4 regions of the Marinomonas sp. IMCC 4694 genome follow, and region 2 is predicted to be linked to each of the others. Evidence: predicted binding sites of a transcription regulator. Region 2 holds the regulator's gene; each other region holds the start of a gene.
What was found. The regulator sigma-54, encoded in region 2, starts transcription at its own class of promoters, with help from an activator protein. The targets are predictions, from matches to a motif close to TGGCACNNNNNTTGCTNT.

Region 1 (3,186 bases), 1.5 Mb from region 2:
TAAACCAAGCTCTTCCATGATAGAACCTTGATGCTGCTCTTCAACGTCGATAACTACTAATTCAAACGGTTCATGAATTTTTCCATCGACTTCTTTTTGAACCACTTCAGGACGAGAAACCCCCATCTCGAAGCCTTCACGACGCATACTTTCAATCAATACAGAAAGGTGAAGCTCACCACGACCAGAAACAATGAATTTATCTGGTGTTTCGCCTTGCTTAACACGCAATGCCACGTTGTGAATAAGCTCACGATCAAGACGATCGGAGATATTACGAGTCGTGATGTATTTACCTTCTTTACCAGCAAACGGTGAGTCATTCACCATGAAAGTCATGCTAACGGTTGGCTCATCTACAGACAAGGCAGGAAGCGCTTCAACACAAGTAGGATCACACAAAGTATCAGAGATACTTAGACCATCGATGCCGGTGATACAAACGATATCGCCCGCAGACGCTTTATCAGTATCAACACGCGCTAGACCGTGATAACCCTTCACGTTTAACACTTTGCCTTTACGCTCTTTACCATTCGCCGATTTGACAATGACTTGCTGGTTAGGGGACAGACTACCGCGTGTAATACGGCCTACACCGATAACACCAACGTAGCTGTCATAATCCAATGCAGATACCTGCATCTGGAAAGTCCCTTCAGGATCAACGTCTGGCACAGGCACACTGTCAACAATCATTTGATAAAGTGGTGTCATATCTTCGGCCATGGCTTCTGGGTCATTACCAGAAATACCATTGATAGCCGATGCGTAGATTACAGGGAAGTCTAACTGTTCTTCGGTCGCGCCAAGGCTATCAAAAAGATCAAACACTTGATCCATAACCCAATCAGGGCGCGCGCCAGGGCGGTCAATTTTGTTGATAACAACAATAGGACGAAGACCACGTTCGAACGCCTTAGACGTTACGAAACGCGTTTGCGGCATAGGACCATCAACGGCGTCCACCAACAACAATACAGAGTCAACCATGGACAATACACGTTCAACTTCACCACCGAAGTCAGCGTGTCCAGGTGTGTCTACGATATTGATACGGTAATCGTGCCACATAATAGAGGTGTTTTTCGCCAAAATGGTGATACCACGCTCTTTCTCTTGATCGTTGGAATCCATGATCCGTTCTGAACCTTGGTCTTTACGATCTAGTGTGCCAGATTGGCTTAATAGCTGGTCAACCAGGGTGGTTTTACCGTGGTCAACGTGGGCTATGATGGCCACGTTACGTAACTTACTGATATCATTAGACATTTATAGTTCTCTGCGTTTAGCGTGAGCAAAAAGATGTACCGCCGCTTGATACGGGCAGTCATGCTCTTCAAGCGTTTCGGATCTTGGTGCGGGGTAAAATTCGCGCAATTGTACCCTTATCTTGATGAAGATCCCATTAAAGTGGGAAAAAAAGTCCACAAAAATACGATAATCGAGAGTTTAGACATTGAGGCATTTTTAAAAAGCACGGTTTCACTCAATTAAGAGTGCGTTACCTGCTTCCAAAACTGCGACGCCACGCCTTCCATTTGCACAGACAAACAGTGCAAAGATTGTAGCATTCTACCCATCCATGAATTAAAAGAAGCCCAAAAGTATAAACGGCAAATACTCTCAAGCTATGATAAGAATCAAGGGACAGTCATTAAATCACCGCTACGGTGAAGAGCATCAGATACTCAAACAGCACAGCGCACCAAAAAGAAACAAAAGGCCAAAAATACGCACCAAAATAAAGCGTTGACGTTTTAATATTCGTTTTTTGAAGCCACCTAAAAGCGCACAGATAAAATTTGAGAATTTATCTTGTTGTAATATATAGGTTTATTGGTCCGCACAAAATTCTGGCATAAGTTGTGCTTTATATTCGGCAAATAGCGCTTTATATTAAAGCACTCTATAAACCCAAAGTAATTTTGCTTTCACTACGACTGGAGAACAACTATGTCAAACAAGACCCTTGCCTTGATTGCTGAGCATGACGCGAAGTGGGTTGACCTTCGCTTTACTGACTTTAAAGGTAAAGAACAACACGTCACGATTCCAGCTATCACGGTAGATGAAGAATTTTTCGAAAATGGCCAAATGTTTGATGGCTCTTCTATTTCTGGCTGGAAGGGCATTAACGAATCCGACATGATCATGTCGCCACAAGACGATACTGCAGTGATTGACCCTTTCACTGAAGAGTCTACCGTTATTGTTCGTTGTAACATCATCGAACCTTCTACTATGCAAGGTTATGACCGCGACCCTCGCTCTGTTGCTTTACGTGCAGAAGCGTTTCTTCAATCAACGGGTCTTGGTGACACAGCATTTTTCGGTCCAGAGCCGGAATTCTTCATTTTTGATGATGTTCGTTGGAAAACAGACATGTCAGGCTGTTCTGTAGAAATCAATGCAGAAGAAGCGGCTTGGTCTTCTAACAAAAAAATCGAAGGCGGCAACATGGGCCACCGTCCTTTCGTTAAAGGCGGTTACTTCCCCGTACCACCAGTCGATTCTCATCACGATCTTCGTGGCGCCATGTGTAACGCTATGGAATCTATGGGCTTGGTCATCGAAGTTCATCACCACGAAGTAGCGACGGCCGGACAAAACGAAATCGGTGTTAAATTTAACACGCTTGTTAAAAAAGCCGACGAAGTTCAAATTCTTAAGTACTGCGTACATAACGTTGCTCACGCTTACGGCAAAACAGCGACTTTCATGCCTAAACCTATCGTTGGCGACAACGGTTCTGGCATGCACGTTCACCAGTCTTTCTGGAAAGATGGCGAAAACCAATTCGCAGGCGATCAGTATGCTGGCCTATCTGAAATGGCGCTTTACTACATCGGCGGTATCATCAAGCACGCTAAAGCATTGAATGCGTTCACTAACGCGTCAACTAACTCTTACAAGCGTCTTGTTCCACATTTCGAAGCTCCTGTTATGCTTGCATACTCTGCGCGTAACCGTTCTGCTTCTATTCGTATCCCATACGTTGCAAGCCCTAAAGGCAAGCGTATTGAAGCACGTTTCCCTGATCCAACCGCGAACCCTTACCTAGCTTTCGCAGCTATGTTGATGGCAGGTATTGATGGTATTAGAAACAAGATTCACCCTGGCGATGCCGCTGACAAAGATCTTTACGACCTTCCACCTGAAGAAGCTCATGCGATTCCACAGGTT
Region 2 (3,186 bases):
CTTCTATCAATTCCCAGAGCAGTTTGCGCTCTTTGGGCGGGGAAGATTCTAATAACCGAGCAACATCTTGCGCAGGCAAAGCGCCGTTAAGCAAATAACGGATCTGCATCGTGGCACCGGATTCAAGCGATTCGGTGACGGTCTGAAGGTGATTAAGCGTGCTTTGCTCTGACATAGTGGTGCTACTCGTCTTCCCCAAAGCGATTGTGAATCAATTCAATAACAGCATTAAGGGCGTCTTCTTCATCGTCACCGTTCGTCTTAATAATTATGTCTGTGCCTTTGCCTGCCGCTAGCATCATCATAGCCATGATGCTTTTACCGTCTACATTTCGCCCTTCTTTCTCGATGGTAATGTCACAAGAAAAGCGAGATGTTGTTTCTACAAGTTTGCCAGCCGCCCGAGCGTGTAAACCAAGCTTGTTAATAATAGTAGTGGACTTTTCCTGCATGCTCTTTTCCTATAGTAGTGCGCTAAATACAGTAAATAGATCTTCGTTTGACTGAGCCAAACGCAGTTTTTTTAGTGATTCGGGAGACTGAGCTAATTCAGCAATTTGTGCTAAGGTCGCAAGGTGCTGGTCGCATTCATTGGGCGGCACAATCAGCGCAAAAATAAGGTCAACGGGTTTTCTATCAATCGAATCAAAATCGATTGCCGTTTGCAGTGACATGATGACAATGGCGGTATGGTTCGCTGATTCGAGTCGACAGTGTGGGATGGCAATGCCATTGCCGATCCCTGTGCTTCCGAGTTTTTCTCGTCCAAGCAACGCGTCATAAATGGCTTCGTTGTTGCAGTGAAGTCGGTTTGAGGCGATGTCGGCAAGCGTTTCAAGAACACGTTTTTTGCTCACAATATCTTGTTGCGCTAAAACAAGATCTGCTTTTAATAAGGCTTTCAAGGACATGATAAAATGGTTTCCGTTTAGATCAGTCGTTTTCGTTCGTTGGACGGAGGGATGTTCATCGCCTCGCGGTATTTTGCCACAGTTCGTCTAGCAACCTGTATGCCTTGACCGGCCAGTATTGCGGCCAGTTTGTTGTCGCTTAACGGTTTTTTTGCAGGTTCATCAGCGACTAATTTTTTGATCATAGCTCGTATCGCGGTGGATGAACACTCTCCGCCTGAAGCCGTGTTAACGTGGCTTGAGAAGAAGTACTTGAGCTCAAAGATACCTTTGGGCGTGTGCATGTATTTTTGTGTTGTGACTCGAGAAATGGTCGACTCGTGCATGCCTACTTCTTCGGCAACATCGTGTAGAACCATGGGCTTCATCGCTTCTTCGCCCAGTTCAAAAAAATCAATTTGACGACTGACAATGCAGCTGGCGACTTTTAGTAGGGTTTCGTTGCGGCTTTGTAAGCTTTTCATAAACCACTTGGCTTCTTGAAGCGAAGTTTTAATGTAACTCGCGTCTTCTGGTGTGGCTGCTGTGCTGGCCATCGCTGAATAAGTTTCATTGATCTTTACAGGCGGTAAGGCGTCGTTGTTAAGTTCAACTTGCCAGGTATTATTGCGTTTTTTAACAGACACATCTGGAATGACATAGTCAGTATCGTCAGCGTCAATCACGGAACCCGGTCGTGGATTTAGTTGCTGAATGAGGTTGATAACCTCTTTAAGTGCTTCGTCTTTGAGTTTGGTTTTTCGGCTAAGTTGTGCAAAATCTCGATTGCCTAATAATGGCAGATAATGATCGATTAGGTTATGTGTGCTTTTGTATAAGGGGTGCGTATTAAAGGCCTCTAATTGCACCAGTAAACAGTCACGTAGATCAATAGAGCAAACCCCTACGGGGTCGAAACGTTGCAAGCGATGCTGTACTGCGATGACTTCTTCAATATCTAAATCATCAAGCTCAGCTCCCAAAGATTCCCAAATGTCCTCAGGAGTGATGCTAAGATACCCATCCGGCTGAACGCATTCGATGATAGCGTAAGCGATTTCAATGTCCCGATCTGACATATGGGTCAGGTTTAATTGCCATATCAGGTGATCTTGAATGCTCTCAGCAGGGGCGTTGCGACTTTCGAAATCACCGTCTCCTTCGTAACTGTTGTTGTCACTGATTGCGGCGGACGATCCTTGGTAGGTGTCATCCCAGCTGCTGTCTATGGACAACTCTTCCGGAATGCTTTCGGTCCACTCTGATTCGATGCGAGGCTCTTCGCTTGGTGCATCAAGGGGGGTATCGGCTGCGCTTTTAGATTCGATACTGGCGGGCGCATCATGATGATGTTCGTCGTCATCCAGTTCAAGCAATGGGTTTGACTCTAAGAATTCGTGTATTTCTTGTTTAAGGTCTAACGTGGAAAGCTGCAGCAAACGGATGGCTTGTTGCAGTTGCGGCGTCATGGTCAGCTGTTGACCGAGTTTTAATTGCAAAGACTGCTTCATAGAGCAACTCTTTTTGTTTGAGTGAATTGGAACGAGTTGTGCATACTACTCCCTTTCTCCAGCAATGATAAGGGGTTACAGACGGAAGTCGTCGCCTAAATAGACCTTTTTTACTTGTTCGTTATTGATCACCGTCTCAGCGTCGCCCGAGGCAATAATGTAGCCATTACCCACAATGTAGGCTTTATCGCAAATGTCCAGTGTCTCACGAACGTTGTGATCGGTGATCAACACACCAATGCCACTTTGTTGAAGATGTTTAATAATGAGCTTAATATCACCAACTGAAATGGGGTCAACCCCTGCAAATGGTTCGTCTAACAATATGAACTTTGGGTTCATAGCGACGGCTCTTGCTATTTCAACACGACGCCTTTCACCACCGGATAAGGCCATACCCAAATTATGACGAATGTGGGTAATGTGAAACTCCTCAAGTAAGCTTTCTAGGCGATCTTTTTGTTGCGTTTTGTTCAGTTCTTTACGGGTTTCTAAAATGGCTAAGATGTTATTTTCAACTGACATTTTGCGAAAAATAGACGCTTCTTGTGGTAAGTAGCCAATGCCTTTTTGGGCGCGTGTGTGCATGGCGTTATGGGTGATGTCTTGCCCATCAATGAAAATACCGCCAGCGTCATTGGCGACCATGCCTACAATCATATAAAAGCAGGTGGTTTTTCCGGCACCATTAGGGCCAAGTAAGCCTACCGCTTCGCCAGACTCAACGGCTATAGAGACGTCTTTTACGACTTGGCGTTTTTTATAACTTTTGGCGAGATTTTTTG
Region 3 (3,186 bases), 1.5 Mb from region 2:
CCCAGCGCTGGAAAAAGCACTGGCTCGCGACTTATTATTTCGCCGGTTTGTCGGTGTCGGCCTAGATCAAGGCGTTCCCGACCACAGTACAATTTGGCGTTTCCGTAATCTGCTAGAGAAAAACGGATTACTAGACGCAGCGATGACCGAGATCAATGCCCAGTTAGCCGAACAAAGTCTGATCATCAAACAAGGTGAGATAAGCATCATAGATGCCAGCGTGATAGAAGCGAAGAATGCTCGTCCTCGTAAGAATGCTGAGGGTAAAAACACGCAAGACCCAGAAGCAGGCTATAGCGTTAAGCAAAGCAGCGATGGAAAACGTAAAACCACCTATGGTTTTAAGGCCCATACAAATGTGGATGAGGATGGTTTTGTCAAAGAAGTCATGCTCACGGCAGGCAATGTTCACGATTCGATTCCATTTGAATCGATACTCACTGGTCATGAGCGGGAAGTGTATGCAGACAGTGCGTACAAAAGTGCCCAGCACAGCAGGTTATTGAAGCAAAAAAAGGTCAAAGAATGCATTATCCATCGAGCTTATCGTAATAGACCTCTTAACGAGGATCAAGAAAAGCAAAACCGTTATTTTTCCAGTATTCGTTCCCGTGTAGAGCATGTCTTTGGGATAATGAAATTGCACTATGGGTTAGGTAAAGCGCGTTATCTAGGACGGGCTCGCAATCAGGCTAGGGTGAGTTTAATTTGTATGGCTTACAACCTAAAACGGGCGTTTCGTATCCAACGAGAATGCTGAGATAGCAAGTAAAGTCCGTCCAAGTGGACTATGTGGGCATTTTTATGAGTTAAAGAGCACTGATTTTTAACGATGTTGACCGTTTTCTATAAAGACGTTGATTGAATTTTTTATAAAAGACCTTTGGCAAGCAATATGGCTAGATCGACTGCTCATGCAAAGGTCTCTCCTTGTATTTTCTAGGCTAAAGAATGGCAACGTTGAATAACTCGTTTTTTTTACGTGACCTTAGTGCGCAAAAAAAGTGTAAAAAATGAATCAAATGACATACCCTAGTTGACACTTTATTCTTGACTACTATCCAAAAGAGTAATTCTATAGGGGGATGGGATGATCTTTTAGAAGATTCGTCTGCATATAACCCACAACAAGAATAATTAAATGTTGGCACTAACTTTGCTGTTACATGACTACAAATAGCAAGTTTGGCGTAAAAAACCAGTAAGATAACAACATATATAAAAATGCCCGGGAGGCTCAATAATGAAATCGAACGTCGGTAAACTATTCACGACTGCTGCAATCGCTGCCACTATCAGCGCAGGTGCTGCAGCATCAACTCTTGAAGATGTCCAAGCAAAAGGTTTTATTCAATGTGGCGTAAGTCAAGGTGTTCCAGGCTTCTCTAACGCGGACTCAAATGGTAACTGGTCTGGTATCGATGTAGACGCTTGTCGTGCTGCTGCTGCCGCAATTTTTGGTGATGCGCAAAAAGTCAAATTCACGCCACTTTCAGCAAAAGAACGTTTCACGGCACTGCAATCAGGTGAAATCGATGTACTTTCTCGTAATACAACGTGGACTTACACACGCGACACATCTCTAGGCTTAGACTTCACCACAGTTAACTTTTACGATGGTCAAGGTTTTATGGCGCGTAAAAATCTGGGTGTGACATCTGCAATGGATCTTGATGGTGCTACAGTTTGTACTGAGCAAGGTACCACCACTGAATTGAACATGGCTGACTTTTTCCGTAAGCACAAATTGTCTTACGTACCAGTTGTTGTTCAAAAAGCAGACGAAGCACTAGCGGCTTATGCTTCTGGTCGTTGTGATGTCTTCACTACAGACAAATCTGGTCTTGCTGCTCACCGTTCTAAACTAGCGGATCCAAGTGCTCACATCATCCTGGATGAAACCATTTCTAAAGAGCCACTAGGTCCTGTTGTTCGCCACGGCGACAACCAGTGGAAAGACATCGTAACGTGGGCGATGTTTGTTCAAGTTAACGCAGAAGAAATGGGCATTTCTTCTAAAAACGTTGCTCAAATCAAGAAAGAAACCAATGATCCAGGCATCAAGCGCTTACTAGGCGCTGAAGGTGATATGGGTGCGCAACTTGGTCTTTCTGCTGATTGGGCTTACAACATCATTGCTCAAGTCGGTAACTACGGCGAAGTATTTGAACGTAACGTTGGACCATCTACGCCAGTAGGTCTTCCACGTGGTATTAACAAATTATGGACTGAAGGTGGTGTTATGTACGCGCCACCAGTACGTTAATACCTAAAGCACACTGCTTGGGTATCTATTCAGCGGCTCAAAAGAGCCGCTGAATTTTTTCCCCTCCCTTACACATCTGACGAGCATTTCAATTGCCTGAAACAAGATGAGCGATAAAACTACTTCAAGTAATAAAAGCTTTTTGAACGATGCCGGCAACCGTGCCTTAATTTTTCAAATTATCCTTCTGGCTGTGGTTGTTTTCGTGGGTTATTACTTATTTAGTAACTTGCAAGCTAACCTAGCCAATCAAGGTATTTCTACTGGTTTTGCTTTTTTAAACCAACCAGCTGGATTTCCCGTTTTAATTCACTTAATTGACTACACTGAAGCCGACACCTATGGACGGGCATTTGTTGTTGCTTTAATTAATACGATTGTTATTTCCCTTATGGGTATCGTATTAGCCACCATTATTGGTGTTGTGATGGGCTTAGCTCGTCTATCTAATAACTGGCTGGTAGCGCGCTTAGCGACTGTGTATGTTGAAACGCTGCGAAACATCCCTTTGTTGTTGCAAATGTTTTTCTGGTATTTCGCGGTGCTTGCAACCTTACCCATACCTAAAAACAGTTTCATATTTGGCGGTTTCTTCTTAAACAAACGTGGCATTTACTCACCAAACCCGATCGTTCAAGACGGATTTGGTATGGTTATCGCTGGTTTTGTATTATCGATTGTCGCGTCCATTGCCTTAATTGTGTGGGCGAAAAAGCGTCAAACGCGAACTGGCGTTTGGTTTCCCGCTTACTGGACCTCTTTAGGTGTTATTTTTGTCATTACCTTTTTGGCATTAGTGGTGTCAGGCTTTCCTATCGAGTTCGATTTACCGCAAAAGAGTCGCTTTAACGTGACAGGCGGGATGGTGCTTCCTCCCGAGTTCGTCGCAGTACTGGTCGCTTTGTCTACTTATACTGGTG
Region 4 (3,186 bases), 730 kb from region 2:
GCCAAACTAAAAAACCAGCAGGGATGCCATGCTGGTTTTTAAATACGCCGTGTACTTTATTTTAAGGCGAAAAAATCGTTATTCTTTGCCTGTTGAGCCAATTTTATGGATGGATAAATCGGCACCATTAAATTCGTCTTCTTCACTTAAGCGTAATCCACTGACCGACTTAACGAGACCATAAACAATGAAGCCACTGACCAGTGCGATAACCATGCCTGCGAGACTTCCGATCAACTGAGAGACAAGGCTAACGCCACCTAAGCCGCCCATTGCCTCAGACCCAAAAATACCTGCCGCAATGCCACCCCAAGCACCACACACGCCATGTAACGGCCAAACACCAAGAACGTCATCAGTATGCTTGAATTTCTGCTGAATCAGGGTAAATAACACCGTAAAAATGGCGCCAGCCAGCGCGCCGGTTGCAAGTGCTCCAATTGGGTGCATGATGTCGGACCCTGCACAGATTGCAACCAGTCCCGCTAAGGGGCCATTGTGGATAAAGCCAGGGTCATTTTTTCCGAATATCATCGCGGTGATGATTCCGCCAACCATTGCCATCAGAGAATTGACTGCGACAAGGCCGCTGACGCCATCTAGGGTTTGTGCAGACATTACGTTGAATCCGAACCAGCCAATACAAAGAATCCATGCTCCCAAGGCGAGGAATGGAATATTAGATGGAGCGAATGCCACGAGCCTACCGTTTCTAAAGCGTCCGTTACGTGTCCCTAGTAAAATAATAGCAGCAAGTGCGACCCAGCCGCCAAAGGCATGTACCACCACAGAGCCAGCAAAATCATGAAAAGGGGCGCCAAATTCGGTACTGAGCCAATCTTGTATGCCGTAGTTACCGTTCCAGACAATCCCTTCAAAAAAAGGATAAGCAACACCAACAATCATCGCGGCTGAAATGAGCATAGGGTAAAATTTCGCACGTTCGGCTACGCCTCCTGAAATGATGGCCGGAATGGCAGCGGCAAACGTCATCAAAAAGAAAAACTTAACCAAGCTGTAACCGTTCTCTTGAGACAGTACAGCCGCGCTGTCGAAAAAAGAAACGCCATAGGCAATATGATAACCTACAAAAAAATAGACCAAAGCTGAGATGGCAAAATCGGTCATAATCTTAACCAAGGCATTGACTTGGTTTTTATGTCGTACTGTGCCGACTTCTAAAAAAGCAAATCCAGCATGCATGGCAAACACCATAATGGCGCCAAGCAGTATAAATAACGTATTTGAACTGGAAACCAGCGTTTCCACTGCACTGTTTAAGGGGGTCACTTGTCGCTCCTGATGTTTTTTGCACCTTAATGGTGTTTTATTTTGGTTTTTTGCTCTAACTTGGGGCTTTATGTTGGTTTAAATACTCACAAAGCCCTTTTCTTTAATTATTCAAGCAAAAATCGTTCCATTTTGGTGCTTTTTTAAGCGAATTTATTGTTAGAGCATCTTGCAAAACTAATAGCCAACCCATTTGTGGATAACTTATCGCCCTTTTAGAGGCTGTTTTTTTACTCAGTTAAGCATGTGTTTCTATGCATTTTCTATTTTGACTAGGTCGTCATCGCTTTTCTCTCTTTATTGATCATAGCGGCTCGTTCTGTGACCACCCCAGAAGCACAATATCCTCGATACATGACTTATCTTTCTGCGATTTATTGCCGCAGTCGAAGCAGTTGATCGACACTCAGTACTAAAATGCCAAACATCAGGTGACTCATGACTTTTACCTCACCACGTACCCAGATGTGTCGACCTCCGAACTCATCCTTGAGTCGGCCATTGGCTCGTTCTGCGCCCGAACGTTCCCGATAACGCACCGTATCGGCGGGTTCAAATCCTTCTTTCTCGCCCCCTCTGGGGTTGTGATCTATCAGGGGCACATGCCCTAACTCTCTACTGTGCTCATGCAGGTCAATACTGCAGTAGGCGGCGTCCATCAGATCATAAAGGTTGGTCACCCTCGCCGCACTGATGTGAGACAGAGGGATGGCGGCACGGCTGTCATGCATGGAGGCTGAGGACAGCAAAGCGGAGATGGGGACGCCACAGTCTGCAATGTCTAGATGCAGTTTGTAGCCATTCCAGCTGTTTTTATAGCCTTGAGCATTGCATTTTGTGCCACGACGGCAATCAACCGGGATCTCTTTAAGCATCTCTTCTAGGCATTGGGTACGTTGCCGTGCCACATTGAATTTGATCGGGCGGTTTTCATCTTTGTCCTTGCGGGGCCGCCCTTTAAGCTTAGGTTTATCCGTGTCCACTTTGTCGATCTTTTGTGGACGTTCTCTCACCTTAATCGCCGTCCCGTCTCGGCTGATATGCCCAATGAGACGATCTCCAAAGTGCATTTTGATCAGCACCTCGTGGGCACGTTCGGCCAACTTATCTTTGGCAAACGTCTCGAACGCACGAGAAAAAGTCGAGGCTGAGGGCAGTTTCTTATGAAGCGGAAATCCACAGATTCGCTGTAATGCTTTGTCCATGTTTAGGCGTTCTATTAGATGCACCGTGGTGGTAAGCCCAAGCACTACCTTGGCAACAAACGCGTTGGCTAACCAAGCGAGTTCATGGGGAGGACGCCCCGTCCGATACGAAAAACGTGTCACAAACTCTTCGATGCGAGACCATTCCAAGATATGAATCAGTTTTTCAAGTTTTGGGGTCAACAAGCCTATTTCTTGGTGTAAAGCAGGAATCAATTGGCCTTGAACGATTTGCCAGCGTTGCATTATTTGTTGGGGCGTCGTAGCATTCATAGAGTGGGTATGTCGATGTTGTGTGAGAACGCTATCGTCGCCGGAAACGGCAGCCCACGTCTTCTCTTTTTTCGTTATTCCACGAATAGATATGGCTTATATCGACAGTTTTGCAATTACCTCGTTATGCACTGATTTTGAACTTTTTTGAGGAGAGGTTGTGTTGCCTATTCTGTATTCGTTCAGGCGTTGCCCGTATGCTATAAGAGCGAGATATACATTGGCTGTATTAAAAGTGCCTGTTTATTTGCGGGAAGTTGCGTTGAAATCAAAGCCAGCGGCCTTGTTGGCATTGGGTGGTCGATCCAGTGTCCCTCAGCTTATTGACGCCGATGGATGCCGTTACCCTGAAAGTATGGATATTATGTTGTGGGCGCTGTCTAAGAGCAAAGAAGTTGAACCAAAGCAGTTGCTATGG

Region 1: the regulator sigma-54 is predicted to act here: its motif matches at 1,858-1,875, upstream of glnA (glutamate--ammonia ligase).
Region 3: the regulator sigma-54 is predicted to act here: its motif matches at 1,146-1,163, upstream of FXV75_RS15885 (amino acid ABC transporter substrate-binding protein).
Region 4: the regulator sigma-54 is predicted to act here: its motif matches at 1,403-1,420, upstream of FXV75_RS12320 (ammonium transporter).

Annotation. Positions count from the first base shown of each region.
Region 1 covers NZ_VSRV01000001.1:439,231-442,416, reverse strand. Annotated here, with positions in the region: gene typA (translational GTPase TypA) at 1-1,272, opposite strand, end outside; gene glnA (glutamate--ammonia ligase) at 1,957-3,186, shown strand, end outside.
Region 2 covers NZ_VSRV01000001.1:1,984,733-1,987,918, reverse strand. Annotated here, with positions in the region: gene mgtE (magnesium transporter) at 1-175, opposite strand, end outside; gene FXV75_RS09070 (HPr family phosphocarrier protein) at 183-452, opposite strand; gene FXV75_RS09065 (PTS sugar transporter subunit IIA) at 462-911, opposite strand; gene FXV75_RS09060 (RNA polymerase factor sigma-54) at 929-2,401, opposite strand; gene lptB (LPS export ABC transporter ATP-binding protein) at 2,477-3,186, opposite strand, start outside.
Region 3 covers NZ_VSRV01000001.1:3,451,326-3,454,511, forward strand. Annotated here, with positions in the region: gene FXV75_RS15880 (IS5 family transposase) at 1-760, shown strand, start outside; gene FXV75_RS15885 (amino acid ABC transporter substrate-binding protein) at 1,244-2,266, shown strand; gene FXV75_RS15890 (amino acid ABC transporter permease) at 2,373-3,186, shown strand, end outside.
Region 4 covers NZ_VSRV01000001.1:2,718,515-2,721,700, reverse strand. Annotated here, with positions in the region: gene FXV75_RS12320 (ammonium transporter) at 79-1,290, opposite strand; gene FXV75_RS12315 (transposase) at 1,665-2,768, opposite strand; gene FXV75_RS12310 (glutathione S-transferase) at 2,929-3,186, shown strand, end outside.